2 regions of the Streptococcus koreensis genome follow, and region 2 is predicted to be linked to the other one. Evidence: predicted binding sites of a transcription regulator. Region 2 holds the regulator's gene; the other holds the start of a gene.

Region 1 (8,689 bases), 580 kb from region 2:
AGAGCGGGTCTCTATCTTGGGAGGAAGGATAGAATTTGCCAATCGAAATGGATTTTATACACGAATTGAATTGCCTAAAGAAAAAGGAGGAAAGATCTTATGATCAAAGTAATGATTGCGGATGACCAAGCACTGATTCGCGAGTCGCTCCAAATTATTTTGTCTGCCCATCAAGATATTCAGGTGACTTCTGCAGTGGCGGACGGTCACGAGGTGCTAGAGCGAATCCCTCAAGATCGACCAGATGTCGTATTGATGGATATTCGTATGCCCAAGATGGATGGCGTGATGGCGACAAAAGAAGTCAAGGAACGCTTCCCTGAGGTTAAAATCATCATTCTGACCACCTTTGACGATGATGATTTCATCTTTCGTGCTTTGAAATATGGAGCTTCAGGGTATTTGCTTAAAGGGGCTTCAACAGAGGAGCTCTACCAAGCCATTCAAATTGTTTATCATGGGGGAGCCATGATAAACCCTAATATTGCTAGTAAGGTTTTTCAGATTTTTTCTCAGATGGCTCAGAGCAATTACACAATCTCCGTTTCTGAAGAATATGTGAGCGACTTATCCCTGACTGAATGGCGGATCATCCAGCAGGTTGGTTTTGGGGAGTCTAATAAGGAAATCGCAGCCAAACTGTTCCTGTCTGAGGGAACGATTCGGAATTACCTGTCAACCATTTTGTCTAAGTTGAACCTGCGGGATCGGACCCAGCTAGCTATTTGGTCTGTTCAAAAAGGTGTGACCACTAAGGATTTTGGAACAGAAAGTGATGGCCGATGAAGAAAAAACGTAAGATACGAGGTACCAGATTTTTTCTAGGGATCTTCTTGCTTCTTCTGCTTGCTGGAGGGATTTGGTGGCAGCGTCAGCCAAGGATTGTCCGTTTGGGGGTCTACGCAGGATCTAGCTGGGATGTACCCACCCAAACAGAAGAAAAAGTCTTGGACCAAGCGATTGCTCGTTTTGAAAAAACGCATCCAGGGGTAAAGATTGTCTATGAAAGCGGGATTCCGAAGAATAAGTATGCGAACTGGTTAGCCAATCAGATCCTCCATGGACAGGAGCCAGATCTATATATGGTATCCAGTACAGAGTTGCCAGTGTTAGCGGCGCGTGGGGCGGTGGAAGATTTGACCCCCTTGATGGAAAAACAGGTCGATCCTTCTCATTTTTATCCAGTTGCTCTAGAAGCCGGCAAGTACAAGAATCGTCAATATGCCCTCCCATTTGAGAGCAATCCTGTTTTGATGTGTGTCAATAAGGATTTATTGGAAAAGGAAGGGATTGCTATTCCGAAAGAGGGGTGGACCTTGGAGGAATTTTATGCTATTTGTCAAAAAGTGACGAAGGATACGGATGGAGATGGGGAGCTAGATCAGTTTGGAAGTACAGATTATACTTGGCGAGAGGCCTTGGCAGCCTACGGGGGACAGCTGTTCCGCCAGGATAACATTAGTCTGACGAGTAAAGAAATGAAGCGTTCGCTCTATTTTGTTGAAAAACTCGAAGCTCTTCATGGGAACTTCAATGTCACTTCAAAAAATTTTGATGAAGGCAAGGTCGCTTTCTATCCAATGACCTTGGCCCAGTATCGAACTTATAAACCTTATCCTTATCATGTTGCCAAGTATTCGAATTTCACTTGGACCTGTATCCCTATGCCCGGGGCTTCTGGTTCTACTCCATCAACCTTAGTGGATACGTCCTTATTTGCTCTGTCTTCTCGGGCTAGTGCTAGCAAGGAGGCCAAGGAATTCATGGAATTTTTGACCCAGGACCAGCAGGTCCAGCAGGAACTCTTTCGGCAGTCGCAGGGAACCTCTGTCCTCCCTTCGGTGGTCAATAGTTCGGAAAGTCGTGACCTCCTTAAAGCGGATGACTTTGGGTCCGACTCCCTGACGAATCGGACCCTGGACCGAATTATGAAAAAAGCTGTCCTAAGCACTCCTGGGAACCTGCCAACTGATATCTGGGATCGATTGGACTATCTCATTCATAATGCCCTTAAAGCAAAAGATATTGATAATCAATTGCCTCAAATTCAAAAGATTATTGAGGAAATGCTTCGTGAGAAGTTTCGTTAAGAAGAACTAGGCATCTGTCAAGTGACAGATGTCATTTTTTTATTGACAGATGTCAACTTTTCTTTGTGACAAATGACAATAGTAAAACGCTTTCAAAAGCAATACAATAAGGTCATCATAAAGGAGGCGAAAGGATGAAGTATCTGGTATTAGTCAGTCATGGTGGACTGGCAGAAGGTCTGAAAAGTTCACTGGCAATGTTTGCTGGGGATAAGATAGATCAGGTGATTGCGGTCGGACTGAAAGAAGGCAAATCGGTAGATGATTTTGCTCATGATTTTCGTCAGGCTCTAGCACCTTTGGCAGATGAGGACTCTGTCTTAGTTCTAGCGGACATTGTAGGTGGAAGTCCTTTGACAACAGCTGCAACGGTGCTAGAGGAGCAAGGAAAGCTGTCTAGAGCCTTGATCTTAGGTGGAATGAACTTGACCATGGCGCTGACAGCAGTTGTGATGAAGGACATGATGGAGGGGGCAGACTTAGTCCAAGTGATTTTATCCGAAGCTTCCACTGCCTTACAAGAATTTGCCCTTGCTTCAGTAGAGGGTGATGATGAAGAAGACGATGATATTTAATTTAGGGAGGTTAGAAAATGGTAGTATCATTTGTACGCATTGATGACCGTATGATCCACGGTCAAACAGTAACTCGATGGGCTAAAGAAAAGCCTTGTGATGGCTTAATCGCCGTCAACGACGCAGCAGCTTCCAATAAGGTCTTGATCCAAGCCTATAAAGGGGCTTCAGATAAGAAAACCTTTGTTTGGACCAAGGAAGCTTTCAAGGAAAAATCTGCAAAAGTAACGGAATCAGAAACTCGCTATTTCTTGATTACCAAGAACCCCATCGATATGAAAGAAATTTTGGTCGACCAAGGATTTGTTCCAGGGGATGTCAAAGAAATCATTGTCGGTCCTGCAAATGACCGTCCGGGTGCTGTGAAATTGGGGAACAACCAATCCATCACCCAGGAAGAAGCAGAAGCTATTGAAGCTATTCAGGCTGCTGGTTACAAGGTAAAATTCCAGTTGTTACCAGATGTGTCGATTGGTTACTGGGATGATTTTAAATCAAAATTCGGATTCTAGAAAGGGGAGCACATTCTAGCTCTTCGTCACTAAACTATATTTACAAACAAAAGGAGCGTTTGTTATGACAATTTCATGGATTCAAGCAATCTTGCTTGGTATTTTCGCCAGCTTGTCTTCAATGCCTGGTATGGGTGGTTCCAGTATCGGGAACTATACACTTGGTCGTCCCCTGGTCGGAGGTTTGATTTCAGGGTTGATCCTTGGAGATGTGACAACCGGTATCATGGTCGGGGTTGCCCTTCAGGTCGTATACATCGCCTTGGTTACTCCTGGTGGAACTGTATCTGCCGATGTGCGGGCTATTTCTTATATTGGAATTCCTCTTTCTATCTTATTTGTTCATGCTAACAATATTACTGGTGAGGCAGCAATTGCAGCAGCAGCAGCCCCAATCGGTGCAGCCGTTGGGACTATCGGTACCGTTCTTTTCTACGGTACTGCGACAATGAATTTGCTTTGGCAACACATCGGTTGGAAAGCCGTTGAAGAAGGAAACTTCAAAAAACTCTACGCAGTTGACTGGGTTTACCCTTGGATCTCTCATTTCCTCTTCTCTTTCCTTCCAACAATGATTATCACCAAATTCGGTGAAAACATGGTAGATTTGATGAAACAATACCTTCCGATGGATGGTTACTGGATGAAAGCCCTCTTTACGGTCGGTGCCCTTCTTCCATGTGTCGGTATTGCCATCCTCTTGAAGCAAATCGTTACAGAAGTGAGAGACTTCATTCCATTCTTTGTTGGATTTACTTTGGCAAAATCTCTTGGCTTGAACTTGGTAGCGAGTGCGGTAGTTTCATTAATCTTTGCGGTGATCTACTATGAACTTGAAGTGATTAAAACAATGAAAGTCGTCTCTGCTGGAGTAAATGACTTTGACGATGATGAGGAGGATATCTAAGATGGCTGATAAAAAGAAAATTTCAAAGAAAACGCTAACCAAAGCATTCCATCATTGGTATTATGGTCACTTGACCTGTTTCTCTCAAGAACACATGCAAACCTTTGGGTATTTGACTTCTATGCTTCCAATCGTGGAAGAAATGTATGATTCTAAAGAAGAACAAAAAGAAGCTATGCAAACCTATACAGCCTTCTTTAATACCGAACCCCAACTAGGATCACTGGTTGTAGGGATTACAGCTGGTTTGGAAGAAGCGCGTGCCAATGGAGAAGCAGTAGATGGCGAAACCATCAACGGGATGCGTGCTGGTTTGATGGGCCCAATCGCTGGGATTGGGGACTCCTTGGTTGTTGGGACCTTAATCCCTGTACTTCTCGGGATTGCCCTTGGTCTTTCTAAAGGCGGAAACATTGCAGGAGCTCTCTTCTATATCGTCGTTTGGAACCTCTTGGTCTACTTAGGCATGCGTTTCGCCTTCTTCAAAGGGTATCACTTAGGGGACAAGGCTGTTGAATTCCTTGTAGGACCAAAAGGACAAGCCCTTCGTAAAGCGATTAGTGTGGTCGGTGGTATGGTCATCGGTGCCGTAGCAGCGACTTGGGTCTCTGTTACAACAGCCCTCGAATTCAAAAATGCTGACGGAGAAGCCTTCCTTAAAATCCAAGAAAAGATTGATGGCGTCTATCCAGGTCTCTTGACTGCTGCCTTTATCACGCTTTGCTGGTGGCTCATGGCGAAGAAGAAAGTCTCACCAAACAAGGTCATGCTTCTCTTAGTCATCATCGCCTTAGCTGGGGTAGCTCTTGGAATCTTTGATCCAGGTCTCAAATACTAAGAGAAAACTGGAAACAGTTTATTGCAACCGGAGCATTGAGAATGAAGTACGTGACCTCCTTTACGAATACTTCATTCTCAATTTTTATTGAAGGAGGCATCTATGCACACCAGACAAGAATTAATAAAAGGGTATGAGACGGAAATTCGCTACCAACGCCATATGTTGGAAAACTTGGGTCGCTGGTTTAGTGTGCTCTTTCTCATGGCCAGTATTGGTGGACTGCTGATTTATTTCTTTCACAAGACTTCCCTCTTATTTTTGATCTTAGGTAGCTTGATCGCCCTGATTGGAATAGCAGGGATGTTGCTAGTGGGGTATGGGATGTATCATGGTCGAGCCAACTTACAAAAAGTCATCCAAGCTTACCAACAAAAACTAAAATTGGTTGGCTAGAAATCGAAAACACTTCGAAGAGATTGAGGTGTTTTTTTCTTGACTATTTTTGACCAAGTGATACAATAGAAACATGAGTTAGCACTCGTTATTGAAGAGTGCTAAAATACAAGAACGGAGGAATGACATGTTAAAACCATTAGGAGACCGCGTGGTCTTGAAAGTAGAAGAAAAAGAACAAACAGTCGGTGGCTTTGTCATCGCAGGAGCAAGTCAAGCTGAAACCAAAACAGCAGAAGTTATCGCTGTAGGTGAGGGAGTTCGGACCCTCAGTGGCGAGTTGGTAGCACCAAGTGTCAAAGTCGGTGATACGGTCTTGGTGGAAAATCATGCAGGCGTTGAAGTGAAAGACGGCGATGAGAAGTACACGATTGTTGGGACTGCAAGTATTCTTGCCATTGTTGAAGCTTAAAGAATCAGAAAGGAGAAAGATGTATGTCAAAAGAAATTAAATTTTCATCAGATGCTCGTGCAGCCATGGTCCGTGGGGTGGATATCCTAGCAGATACCGTTAAGGTGACCTTGGGACCTAAAGGGCGCAATGTGGTGCTTGAAAAATCATTTGGGTCACCATTGATCACCAATGATGGGGTGACCATCGCTAAAGAAATCGAATTAGAAGACCATTTCGAAAATATGGGTGCCAAATTGGTATCAGAAGTTGCTTCGAAGACCAATGATATCGCTGGAGACGGAACAACCACTGCGACTGTCTTGACCCAAGCCATCGTCCGTGAAGGGATCAAGAACGTTACAGCGGGTGCGAATCCAATCGGTATCCGTCGTGGGATTGAAGCAGCAGTTGCGACTGCTGTTGAAGCCTTGAAAAACAATGCCATTCCAGTTGCTAATAAAGAAGCCATCGCTCAGGTTGCAGCTGTCTCTTCTCGCTCTGAAAAAGTCGGTGAATACATCTCAGAAGCCATGGAAAAAGTGGGTAACGACGGGGTAATCACGATTGAAGAATCTCGTGGTATGGAAACAGAGCTAGAAGTCGTTGAAGGAATGCAGTTTGACCGTGGTTACCTCTCTCAATACATGGTCACTGATAATGAAAAAATGGTGGCAGACCTTGAAAATCCTTATATCCTGATCACCGACAAGAAGGTGTCAAACATCCAGGAAATCCTGCCATTGCTTGAAAGTATCCTTCAAAGCAACCGTCCGCTCTTGATCATTGCGGATGATGTAGATGGAGAAGCCCTCCCAACGCTTGTCTTGAACAAGATTCGTGGAACCTTCAATGTCGTAGCTGTTAAGGCTCCTGGATTTGGAGACCGTCGCAAAGCTATGCTAGAAGACATCGCGATCTTGACAGGTGGTACTGTTATCACAGAAGATCTCGGTCTTGAGTTGAAAGATGCGACCATCGAGGCCCTCGGTCAAGCAAGTAAAGTGACAGTGGACAAAGATAGTACAGTCATTGTAGAAGGTGCAGGAAATCCTGAAGCTATTGCCAACCGTGTCGCCGTGATTAAATCACAAATTGAAACAACCACTTCAGAATTTGACCGTGAAAAATTGCAAGAACGCTTGGCTAAATTGTCTGGTGGTGTTGCAGTGATCAAGGTCGGAGCTGCAACCGAAACAGAATTGAAGGAAATGAAACTCCGTATCGAAGATGCCCTCAATGCGACCCGCGCAGCGGTTGAAGAAGGAATTGTTGCCGGTGGTGGTACGGCCCTTGCCAACGTTATTTCTGCAGTTGAAACCCTTGAATTGGAAGGGGATGAAGCGACAGGACGCAACATCGTGCTTCGCGCCTTGGAAGAACCTGTACGCCAAATTGCCCACAATGCAGGCTATGAAGGATCAATTGTCATTGATCGCTTGAAACATGCAGAAGTCGGAACTGGATTCAATGCTGCAACAGGTGAATGGGTCAACATGATTGAAGCAGGAATTATCGACCCAGTGAAGGTGAGCCGTTCAGCCCTTCAAAATGCGGCTTCCGTAGCAAGTCTTATCTTGACGACCGAAGCAGTGGTAGCCAACAAACCAGAACCAGCTCCAGCAGCACCGGCTATGGATCCAAGCATGATGGGTGGGATGATGTAACACGTTACCAATGATTGGTGCTAAGGCACCAAATCATTGGACGGTAGCCGCTATGTTGCGGCCTACCTAAACGTCTTACTAGCTTAAAGGGAGTTAGTAGAATCTTTTCAATTTTCGACCAATCATAGGATGAACTGTCTGACGCAGTAGCTGATTGGACTCTCCCTTCGCTTTTCCAAGCTCGGGAGAGCCCTAATCAGCCTTGCAGGGGCGAGACAACGAACGAATGTTAAAAATATTCGTTCTGTCTCGCTCCCTTTTCACGTCGTAACCCCGTGCTCAATTTATTAGGTTGCTTTGTAGTTTATGGCAAGCACCATGGTGCCTTGCCTAAGCATCTTACTAAGAAAACAAAGAAGGCATTATCGGCCTTCTTTATTTTCTGTCGTAACTTGTGTGTTTGATTGAGGCTTCGCCTCTATTCATTTGGGTCAGGCAGAATACATTTATATATATATTGCAATTGCTTGTGAAGTGCAATTATTGAAATTTATTTTTCTGCAAATTAAGCTTTAACGACTAGGTTAAAAAACTGCGATTGGATGAAAAAAAACAAAGTGTGATTGAATTGTCGATTTTCTTTAAATGTAGTGATATCAGTGCGTTCTTTTCAATTGAACAAACATCTATAGAAATCTTCTTTTTTAGTGATCCATCCGTTTTATATTTGGAACAAAAATGCAATACAAATTCCTTTATTTTGTAACAAAGATAGGTTAAACTATATTAAGTAGAAAAGTTCTACATCAGAGCAAGGGAGGAAAACTTCCCACATACATGTCTAAAGACAAAAACTTGATCGAATAAATTGAAACTTTTTGATCCTTAATTTTTATCGACCTTTTTCATATTAAAAATGTTTCATACTCCCTTGCTAAAAGCTCCTCCAGATTTTTCTGGGGGAGTTTTTTTGTATTTCATAAACATTTCACATTTCTCCTCTATAATGAAAGCAACAAATGATGAAAGCGTCCACACTGTATCGCTGTGGACCTTGAAATGGAGGGTAAGATCATGCTCTTACAACAGGCAATCGCCTATATTTCTCGAAAAAGAACGAGGAATCTGGTCCTCTTTCTGATTCTCCTCTTGATCCTCTCTTGCTTGTATTTCTGTTTTTCACTGATGCAAGTGGGAGGAAAACTGGAGGACCACATCAAACAGTCGGCGGGGACCAGTTTTGCTCTGACCAGTAAACAAGGGGATAAGCCCTTTGCTCTGAAGGAAGCTGAAAAGGTGCGGCAACTGGACGGGGTGGGATCCATGGTTCCTCAATATGAAAGTCCCGTTCGCATTCTTGGTAAAGAAGCGGT
Region 2 (8,689 bases):
GGAATATTACCGTAAGTTGATTGGACCACTTGAAATGCGAAGTTTCTTCGCAATTTAATGAGTATCGGCTAAAAATTTTTTGTTGGTGGAGGATGATATGAAATATGCTAGACATGGAGTCGCTTTACTACTCCTGTTATATCTATTTGTTTTTGGAATCGATGGCCTTGGTATCTACTTAACCGGAGTTTTCAATGGTGATGTAAGTTTTCTTTATTTCATGTATTTGATTCTCTACTCTTTGCTACTCATCGCCATTCTATTTTGGTTTAAAAGACAGAAGATAGCCACCTGTTCAAACAAACAGAAATGGAAGTGGTCCTATCTGGCGTATTTTGCTTTGGTGTTTTTGTGGTTCTTTTTTGAAAGATGGGTGTTGCAAACTTTTCAAGATTTGCTTGTTCCTGTTGTTCGTCAAACCAAATTGCCAACCTCTATTTATCTAAATGGCCCCGGCATTTCGGCTACTCTGTTTTTTGTCCTGGCAACCGTTACATCTCCTATGATAGAAGAATTCATTTTTAGAGGATATCTGATGAATGTCTTCTTTAAAGAAAGCAAATTCCATTTAGATGTTTTACTTTCGGGCTTTCTCTTTGCGGCCTTTCATCTGATTCATCAATATCGGGATCCTGTCACCTTTGCTCTTTATTTCTGTTCGGGGCTCTTCTTCGCTGCTGTCTATAAGAAATCTAAAGATATCCGGTTGCCCATCTTCTTGCATGCCTTTAGCAATTTTCTCACTTTTTGGAAACCAATCTGGATTTTCGTCTACAACTATATCTATTGGCATTTTCTTGTTTAATATCTATTGTCTTTGAAGGTGGCATAAAATGGTAAATTAGGAATCGGAGTGTAGTATAATAGTCATAGATGATGAACTTTAAAATGAGAAGTATATAGAAGAGAATTAGCAACATGAAAAACATCTTAAAAACCTACCCTGTTGTCAGTATTTTAACTTTCATTTGTTTATTTTTAGGAGTTCTCACTTCTATTTATGGGGATGCTATCTACGACCTATTGGCCTTTCATTCACAACCAGTATATCATTGGCAGTATTTGAGTGGAACCTTGATGCATGGAAGTAAAGGCGCTCCCCTCTGGTTTTTATGGCTACATCTGTTTTTGAATGGGCTCATGATTCTTCCTTTTGGTGGACTGCTGGAAAGGAAAAGAGGCTCCAAGCATGTCTTGTTTGTTTTTCTGACTGCGACAGTCATCTCCTCTATCGCCTTTCACTTCTTAACACTGGGACAAAAAATTCAGGCGACGGGGATTTCTGCGGTTGGTTATGCTTTTACAACTGGAGGAGTCATGCTTCTGCCTAAGATATGGAAAGAATTTTCATGCACCGTAAAATTGTGTTATCTTTTCTTAATCCTTCTATCTATCCTGATGCTACTACCAATGATCACCGGATGGATCTCGACCTTCTTGCATCTTTCGGGGATTGCTAGTTACCTTTTGATTTTATCTTCAGCCGCTACCTTAAGAAACATCGCTTGAGCCATCCGTTGATTGATCATGCTATTCAGATTTACAGACATTCAAGAGATTCTCTTGGATGTCTTATTTTTATTTGTAAAACCGAACCTTTTCTAAAACATTTAAGCGATTTTAAGGGGAATATGCTACAATGGAAGCAAATAAATAGAATGGAGCAGTGAAATGAAAGCAATTATTACAGTTGTCGGAAAAGACCAAAAAGGAATCGTAGCAGGTGTTGCGACTAAAGTGGCAGAGTTGGGACTCAATATCGATGATATTTCACAGACCGTATTGGATGAGTACTTCACTATGATGGCGGTCGTGACATCGGATGAGAAAAAAGATTTCACACAGCTTCGTTCAGAATTAGAAGAATTCGGTCAGTCTCTTCATGTAAAAATCAATATCCAGAGCGCTGCGATTTTTGATGCCATGCACAATTTGTAAGAGTGAGGTGGTAGAAATATGGACATTAAACAGGTAACAGAAACCATTGCCATGATTGAGGAGCAGAACTTTGATGTTCGGACCATCACCATGGGAATCTCACTGCTAGATTGTATTGATCCAGATATCGATAAGGCGGCTGAAAAAGTCTACCAGAAGATTGTAACAAAGGCCAAGGACTTAGTAGCTGTCGGGGATGAGATTGCAGCAGAACTCGGCATTCCGATTGTGAATAAGCGGGTTTCGGTCACTCCTATATCCATTATTGGAGCAGCAACCAATGCGACAGACTATGTGCCCTTTGCCAAGGCGCTGGATCGTGCGGCTAAAGAAGTTGGGGTCAACTTTATCGGTGGCTTCTCAGCCCTGGTTCAAAAAGGCTACCAAAAGGGGGATGAAATCCTTATCAACTCCATACCTCGCGCTCTAGCAGAGACGGACTTTGTCTGCTCTTCGGTTAACATTGGTTCCACTAAGACAGGGATCAATATGACAGCTGTCCGAGACATGGGCCGTATCATTAAAGAAGCTTCCCAAGCAGATCCGATGGGGCCAGGGAAACTGGTGGTCTTTGCTAATGCAGTAGAAGATAATCCTTTTATGGCAGGGGCTTTCCACGGTGTCGGTGAAGCGGATGTTGTCATCAACGTTGGGGTTTCTGGTCCTGGTGTTGTCCAACGGGCGATTGAAAAAGTTCCAGGTGCAAGCTTTGATGTATTGGCTGAAACCGTTAAGAAGACTGCTTTCAAGATTACTCGTGTTGGGCAATTGGTTGGTCAAATGGCTAGTGAACGTCTCGGTGTGGAGTTTGGGATTGTAGACTTGTCTCTCGCGCCAACGCCAGCTGTTGGGGATTCGGTTGCCCGTGTCCTCGAAGCTATGGGGCTTGAAGTAGTAGGAACCCACGGGACAACCGCAGCGCTGGCTCTGCTCAATGACCAAGTGAAAAAAGGCGGCATCATGGCTTGTAACCAAGTTGGTGGTTTGTCAGGTGCCTTCATTCCAGTCTCAGAAGATGAGGGGATGATTGCAGCGGTCCAATCGGGTCATATCAACCTGGAAAAATTGGAAGCCATGACTGCCATCTGTTCAGTCGGTCTGGATATGATTGCCATCCCAGCTGATACTCCGGATACGACCATTGCAGCTATGATTGCCGATGAAGCGGCTATCGGAGTGATCAACCAAAAGACCACAGCAGTTCGGATTATTCCTTATGGAAAAGAAGGCGATATGTTAGAACTTGGAGGACTTCTTGGATCTGCCCCCGTTATGAAAGTTAACAAAGCTTCGTCAGCTGACTTTATTGCCCGTGGTGGTCAAATTCCAGCCCCAGTTCATAGTTTTAAAAATTAAAAAATGGCCCTGGAGCATAATGATTGCTCAGGGCTTTTACTATTGACCAAGCTAGTGAAAGTGAATCTAGAGGTCATCTCTGCCAGTTTCCTTATAAAAAATGATATAATAGAAGAACGTAAAAGGAGATCACATGGCGAAAACAAGATTATTTATTATTCGGCATGGAAAAACCATGTTTAATACGATAGGTCGTGCTCAAGGTTGGTCGGATACGCCTTTAACTACTCAAGGAGAAGAAGGTATCCGTGAATTGGGGGTTGGGTTGAGAGAATCTGGTTTGGACTTTGTCCGTGCTGTTTCCAGTGATTCAGGTCGCGCCATTCAAACTATGGGGATTGTTTTAGACGAGCTTGGACTCACAGATCAGATTCCTTATACTTTCAACAAAAAGATCCGGGAATGGTGTTTTGGAAGTTTTGATGGTGCCTATGGAGGAGAGCTGTTCCGTGGAGTCGTTCCCCGTGTTCTGAATATAGAAGACTACAAGAAGTTAACACTAGAAGAGTTAGCGAATGGGATCTACCAAGTGGATACAGCCGGTTGGGCTGAACCATGGGATGTGTTGAAAAAACGGATTGTAGATGGTTTTGAAGAGATTGCGAAAGAAGTTGAAGCTAAGGGTGGTGGAAATGTTCTTGTTGTCAGTCATAGCATGACGATCGGTTCCTTTGTGTGCATTTTAAATCCAGAGATTGTGCTAGATCCAAGGGTTGAAAATGGCAGTGTTACCCTGGTAGAATATGAAAATGGACACTTCTCGATCCAGACCATCGGAGATGAATCTTATCGCAAGCTAGGTGCTAACTGGTTAGAGGCCCATTCAGAAGAAATTGATGTGAAAAAATAAGATATCTTATATAAGAAGAAAACAATTGCAGGAGGATAGAAATGGCAAAGACAAAATTGTATATTGCCCGTCACGGAAAAACCATGTTTAATACGATCGGTCGCGCCCAAGGGTGGTCCGATAGTCCCTTGACGGAAGCTGGCGAACGAGGGATTCATGAATTAGGGATTGGTCTGCGTCAAGCAGGAATCCAGTTCCAACAAGCTGTGTCCAGTGACTCTGGTCGAACCATTCAAACCATGGGGATTGTGCTAGAAGAATTAGGGTTAACAGGTAAAATTCCTTATCGCTATGATAAGCGTATTCGCGAATGGTGTTTTGGAAGCTTTGATGGCGCCTACGATGGAGAACTCTTTATGGGGGTTCTGCCACGTGTCTTTCGGGTCGATGATTTCCATCATTTGAGCTTGATGGAGTTGGCTGAAGGAATTGTCGAAGTGGATACAGCAGGCTGGGCAGAGTCTTGGGAAACTCTTCGCGATCGAATTTTGGAAGGTTTTACGGCAATTGCCAAGGATGTTGAGTCTCAAGGTGGTGGCAATGCTATCGTGGTCAGTCATGGGATGACCATCAGCACCTTGATTTACCTGATTGATCCAAAAGCTTTTAAAGAATTGGTCTTGGACAATGGTAGTGTGACTGTTATTGAGTATGAGGATGGCCAACTTAAACTAGAAGCAGTTGGAGATATGTCATACCGACAGGTTGGAGCAAAATTGTTAGAGGAAGATCATGACTAAATACAAACTTGCCAAGAAAAGAGAAAAGAAAGTTAGCTGGATCGTGCTCTGTTGTTTAGGTCTCTGTCTGATCGGAGCAGGAGTGGGTATTTTCTATTTGAAACCTCAATGGCTTCATATGAGCTCTGTTGAAGATAAAAAAGTAGAAACAACCACTCCAAAAAAAGTTGAAAAAAAGGAAGAAAAACCTAAAACAGACCTTCCCCAAGCTTCTAGCAAGGATTGGAACCTAGTCCTGGTCAATCGGGACAACAAGTTAGCCGAGCTGAACCCTCAGTTAGTTGATGTTGAAGAAATCAAGGTGGATAGTCGGATTGCAGAACAAACGAAACAGTTTCTAGCAGCGGCGAGAGCTGTCGCGCCTGAAGAATCCTTGATTTCGGGTTATCGAAGTGTGGAGGAGCAAACAGAACTCTATAATGAGCGGGTAGCGCAGTTAGAAGCTACGGGTCTTTCTCATGAGGAGGCAGAAGGTCAAGCACAAGCTCAAGTACAGGTTCCAGGTGCTAGTGAGCACCAGACGGGTCTTGCGATTGATATGAGTGCTCCAAATGGACAGTCTGAAGAGGTAGCCCAGCAGATTATTGCTTTGGCTCCCCAGTATGGTTTTGTTCTCCGCTATCCAGAAGGGAAAAATGCGATTACAGGTGTGGACTATGAAAACTGGCATTTTCGCTACGTTGGTGTAGAAAATGCCCAGTATATGGTCAAGCATCAGCTGGTTTTAGAAGAATATATTCAAAAATTGAAAGAAGCAGGTTTATAGGCTTTTTAGACAAGTATCGGTCTTAAGAATGATTTTTAGCACTCTTTGAAAAAGAGTGCTAATTTTTTGGATTTTTCTCTTGACTTTCTCTTGAGAGGGTGTATAATAGAATCATGGTTTAGCACTTGAGTGTTTAGAGTGCTAAATACGAAAGAGAGGTGAGGTCATGGTTACAGAACGTCAAAATGAGATTCTAAATCTTGTCGTTGATATCTTTACCAAGACCCACGAACCAGTCGGTTCAAAAGCACTGCAAGATGTCATTCAATCTAGTAGTGCCACTATCCGAAACGACATGGCTGCCCTCGAAAAGAAAGGCTTATTAGAAAAAGCCCATACTTCGAGTGGCCGAATGCCTAGCCGAGCTGGTTTTCAATATTTTGTTCAGAACTCACTTGACCTAGAGCTGATTGATGAACAAGATGTCTACCAGGTGGTGAAAGCCTTTGATTTTGAGGCCTTTAAGTTAGATGATATTTTGGATGCTACGGCTAAGTTGCTGGCCCAGATGACGGGCTACACCGCAGTCATTCAGGATGTTGAACCGACACGACAGCGCTTGACTGGTTTTGAGATTGTTCCATTATCCAACCACGATGCCTTAGCGGTTCTGACCTTGGATGAATCAAAGCCTGTTACCGTCCAGTTTGCGATTCCAAAGAATTTCTTAACCAGTGACTTGGAAATCTTCCATCAGTTGGTTCAAGAACGTTTCATTGGAAATACAGTTTTGGATATCCACTACCGCTTGCGGACGGAGATTCCACAGATTGTACAGCGCTATTTTAAGACGACAGACAATGTATTGGATCTGTTTGATTACGTCTTCTCGCAATTGTTTCAAGAACTGGTCTTTGTAGAAGGAAAGGTTTCATCCTTAACCTACGCCGATCTTCAGACTTATCAGTTCTTAGATAACCCTCAACACGTAGCTCTTGAGTTGCGAGGGGGGATGGCGGAGGACCAAATGACCCAGATCCTGGTTGCTGAATCCCAAGAGAAGGCCTTGAAAAATGTGACCGTGATTAGTCACAAATTCCTGGTTCCTTATCGTGGGATGGCCCTCATGCATGTGATTGGTCCCGTAGAGATGGATTACAGGCGTGTGATTAGCCTCGTCAATGTTATCGGCCGAGTGCTGGTCATGAAGTTAACGGACTACTACCGTTACCTCAACAGCAACCATTATGAAGTAAATTAAGACCAAATGAAAGGGGTGTATGCCTTGACAGAAGAAATCAAAAAAGAAGACGTGAAAGAAGAGGAAGTTGTCGAGACAACTGAAGAAGTTGTAGAGGAAACCAACCAACCTTCTGAATTAGAAGAAGCACAAGCGCGTGCCGAAGAATTTGAAAACAAATACCTTCGTGCCCACGCAGAAATGCAAAATATTCAACGTCGTGCCAATGAAGAACGCCAGCTCTTGCAACGCTATCGTAGCCAAGATTTGGCAAAAGCAATCTTGCCATCACTTGATAACCTTGAACGTGCCCTTGCTGTAGAAGGGTTGACAGATGATGTGAAGAAAGGCTTGGAAATGGTGCAAGAAAGCTTGATTCATGCTCTGAAAGAAGAAGGAATCGAAGAAATCGCAGCGGACGGAGAATTTGACCATAACTACCACATGGCCATTCAAACAGTTCCAGCGGATGATGAGCATCCGGCTGATACCATCGCACAAGTCTTCCAAAAAGGCTACAAACTCCATGACCGGATCCTACGCCCAGCCATGGTGGTTGTCTACAACTAGGCTATCTTGTCCGAAATGACAATAAACTATGAAAGAAAGATAAATAATGGTTCAGCTTTACCAATAGTGAGCGAAGCGAACCAAAGGCGATACTCTTCGCCGTGGCGCTATTTTCGCAAACTTTGAGTCTTTAGGCTCAAAGTTTAGTCAAAGAGATTGACGAAGTCAAGCTCTGACGGCGTCGCCACTTAAGAAGAGTATCAAAAAGAAAAAAAGAAGATAAAATTTAAGGAGAAAAACACATGTCTAAAATTATCGGTATTGACTTAGGTACAACAAACTCAGCAGTTGCAGTTCTTGAAGGAACTGAAAGCAAAATTATCGCAAACCCAGAAGGAAACCGCACAACTCCATCTGTAGTTTCATTCAAAAACGGTGAAATCATCGTTGGTGACGCTGCAAAACGTCAAGCAGTCACAAACCCAGATACAGTTATCTCTATCAAATCTAAGATGGGTACTTCTGAAAAAGTTTCTGCTAACGGAAAAGAATACACTCCACAAGAAATCTCAGCTATGATCCTTCAATACTTGAAAGGCTACGCTGAAGAATACCTTGGTGAAAAAGTAACCAAGGCTGTTATCACAGTTCCAGCTTACTTTAACGATGCTCAACGTCAAGCAACTAAAGACGCTGGTAAAATTGCTGGTCTTGAAGTAGAACGTATCGTCAATGAACCAACTGCAGCAGCTCTTGCTTACGGCTTGGATAAGACTGACAAAGAAGAAAAAATCTTGGTATTCGACCTTGGTGGTGGTACCTTCGACGTATCTATCCTTGAACTCGGTGATGGTGTCTTTGATGTATTGGCAACTGCAGGAGACAACAAACTCGGTGGTGACGACTTTGACCAAAAAATCATCGACCACATGGTTGCAGAATTCAAGAAAGAAAACGGCATTGACTTGTCAACAGACAAGATGGCTCTTCAACGTTTGAAAGACGCAGCTGAAAAAGCTAAGAAAGACCTTTCTGGTGTGACTTCAACTCAAATCAGCTTGCCATTCATCACTGCTGGTGAGGCTGGACCTCTTCACTTGGAAATGACTTTGACTCGTGCGAAATTTGATGATTTGACTCGTGACCTTGTAGAACGTACAAAAGTTCCAGTTCGCCAAGCCCTTTCAGATGCAGGTTTGAGCTTGTCAGAAATCGACGAAGTAATCCTTGTCGGTGGTTCAACTCGTATCCCTGCCGTTGTTGAAGCTGTTAAGGCTGAAACTGGTAAAGAACCAAACAAATCAGTAAACCCTGATGAAGTGGTTGCTATGGGTGCGGCTATCCAAGGT

The links. The regulator HrcA, encoded in region 2, represses chaperone genes, less so after heat shock. The targets are predictions, from matches to a motif close to TTAGCACTCNNNNNNNNNGAGTGCTAA.
Region 1: groES (co-chaperone GroES) is a predicted target of HrcA. The motif match lies at 5,397-5,423, and genes of this name have one in related genera.

Annotation. Positions count from the first base shown of each region.
Region 1 is NZ_CP032620.1:357,187-365,875, reverse strand. It holds gene D7D50_RS01935 (sensor histidine kinase) at 1-103, shown strand, start outside; gene D7D50_RS01930 (response regulator transcription factor) at 100-786, shown strand; gene D7D50_RS01925 (ABC transporter substrate-binding protein) at 783-2,090, shown strand; gene D7D50_RS01920 (PTS sugar transporter subunit IIA) at 2,225-2,665, shown strand; gene D7D50_RS01915 (PTS sugar transporter subunit IIB) at 2,683-3,177, shown strand; gene D7D50_RS01910 (PTS mannose/fructose/sorbose/N-acetylgalactosamine transporter subunit IIC) at 3,242-4,084, shown strand; gene D7D50_RS01905 (PTS system mannose/fructose/sorbose family transporter subunit IID) at 4,068-4,922, shown strand; gene D7D50_RS01900 (DUF202 domain-containing protein) at 5,025-5,318, shown strand; gene groES (co-chaperone GroES) at 5,446-5,730, shown strand; gene groL (chaperonin GroEL) at 5,754-7,376, shown strand; gene D7D50_RS01885 (ABC transporter permease) at 8,391-8,689, shown strand, end outside.
Region 2 is NZ_CP032620.1:939,015-947,703, forward strand. It holds gene D7D50_RS04845 (hypothetical protein) at 1-58, shown strand, start outside; gene D7D50_RS10240 (CPBP family intramembrane glutamic endopeptidase) at 377-805, shown strand; gene D7D50_RS04855 (rhomboid family intramembrane serine protease) at 919-1,509, shown strand; gene D7D50_RS04860 (ACT domain-containing protein) at 1,672-1,938, shown strand; gene D7D50_RS04865 (PFL family protein) at 1,957-3,294, shown strand; gene D7D50_RS04870 (histidine phosphatase family protein) at 3,428-4,144, shown strand; gene D7D50_RS04875 (histidine phosphatase family protein) at 4,186-4,884, shown strand; gene D7D50_RS04880 (M15 family metallopeptidase) at 4,877-5,650, shown strand; gene hrcA (heat-inducible transcriptional repressor HrcA) at 5,817-6,851, shown strand; gene grpE (nucleotide exchange factor GrpE) at 6,858-7,400, shown strand; gene dnaK (molecular chaperone DnaK) at 7,643-8,689, shown strand, end outside.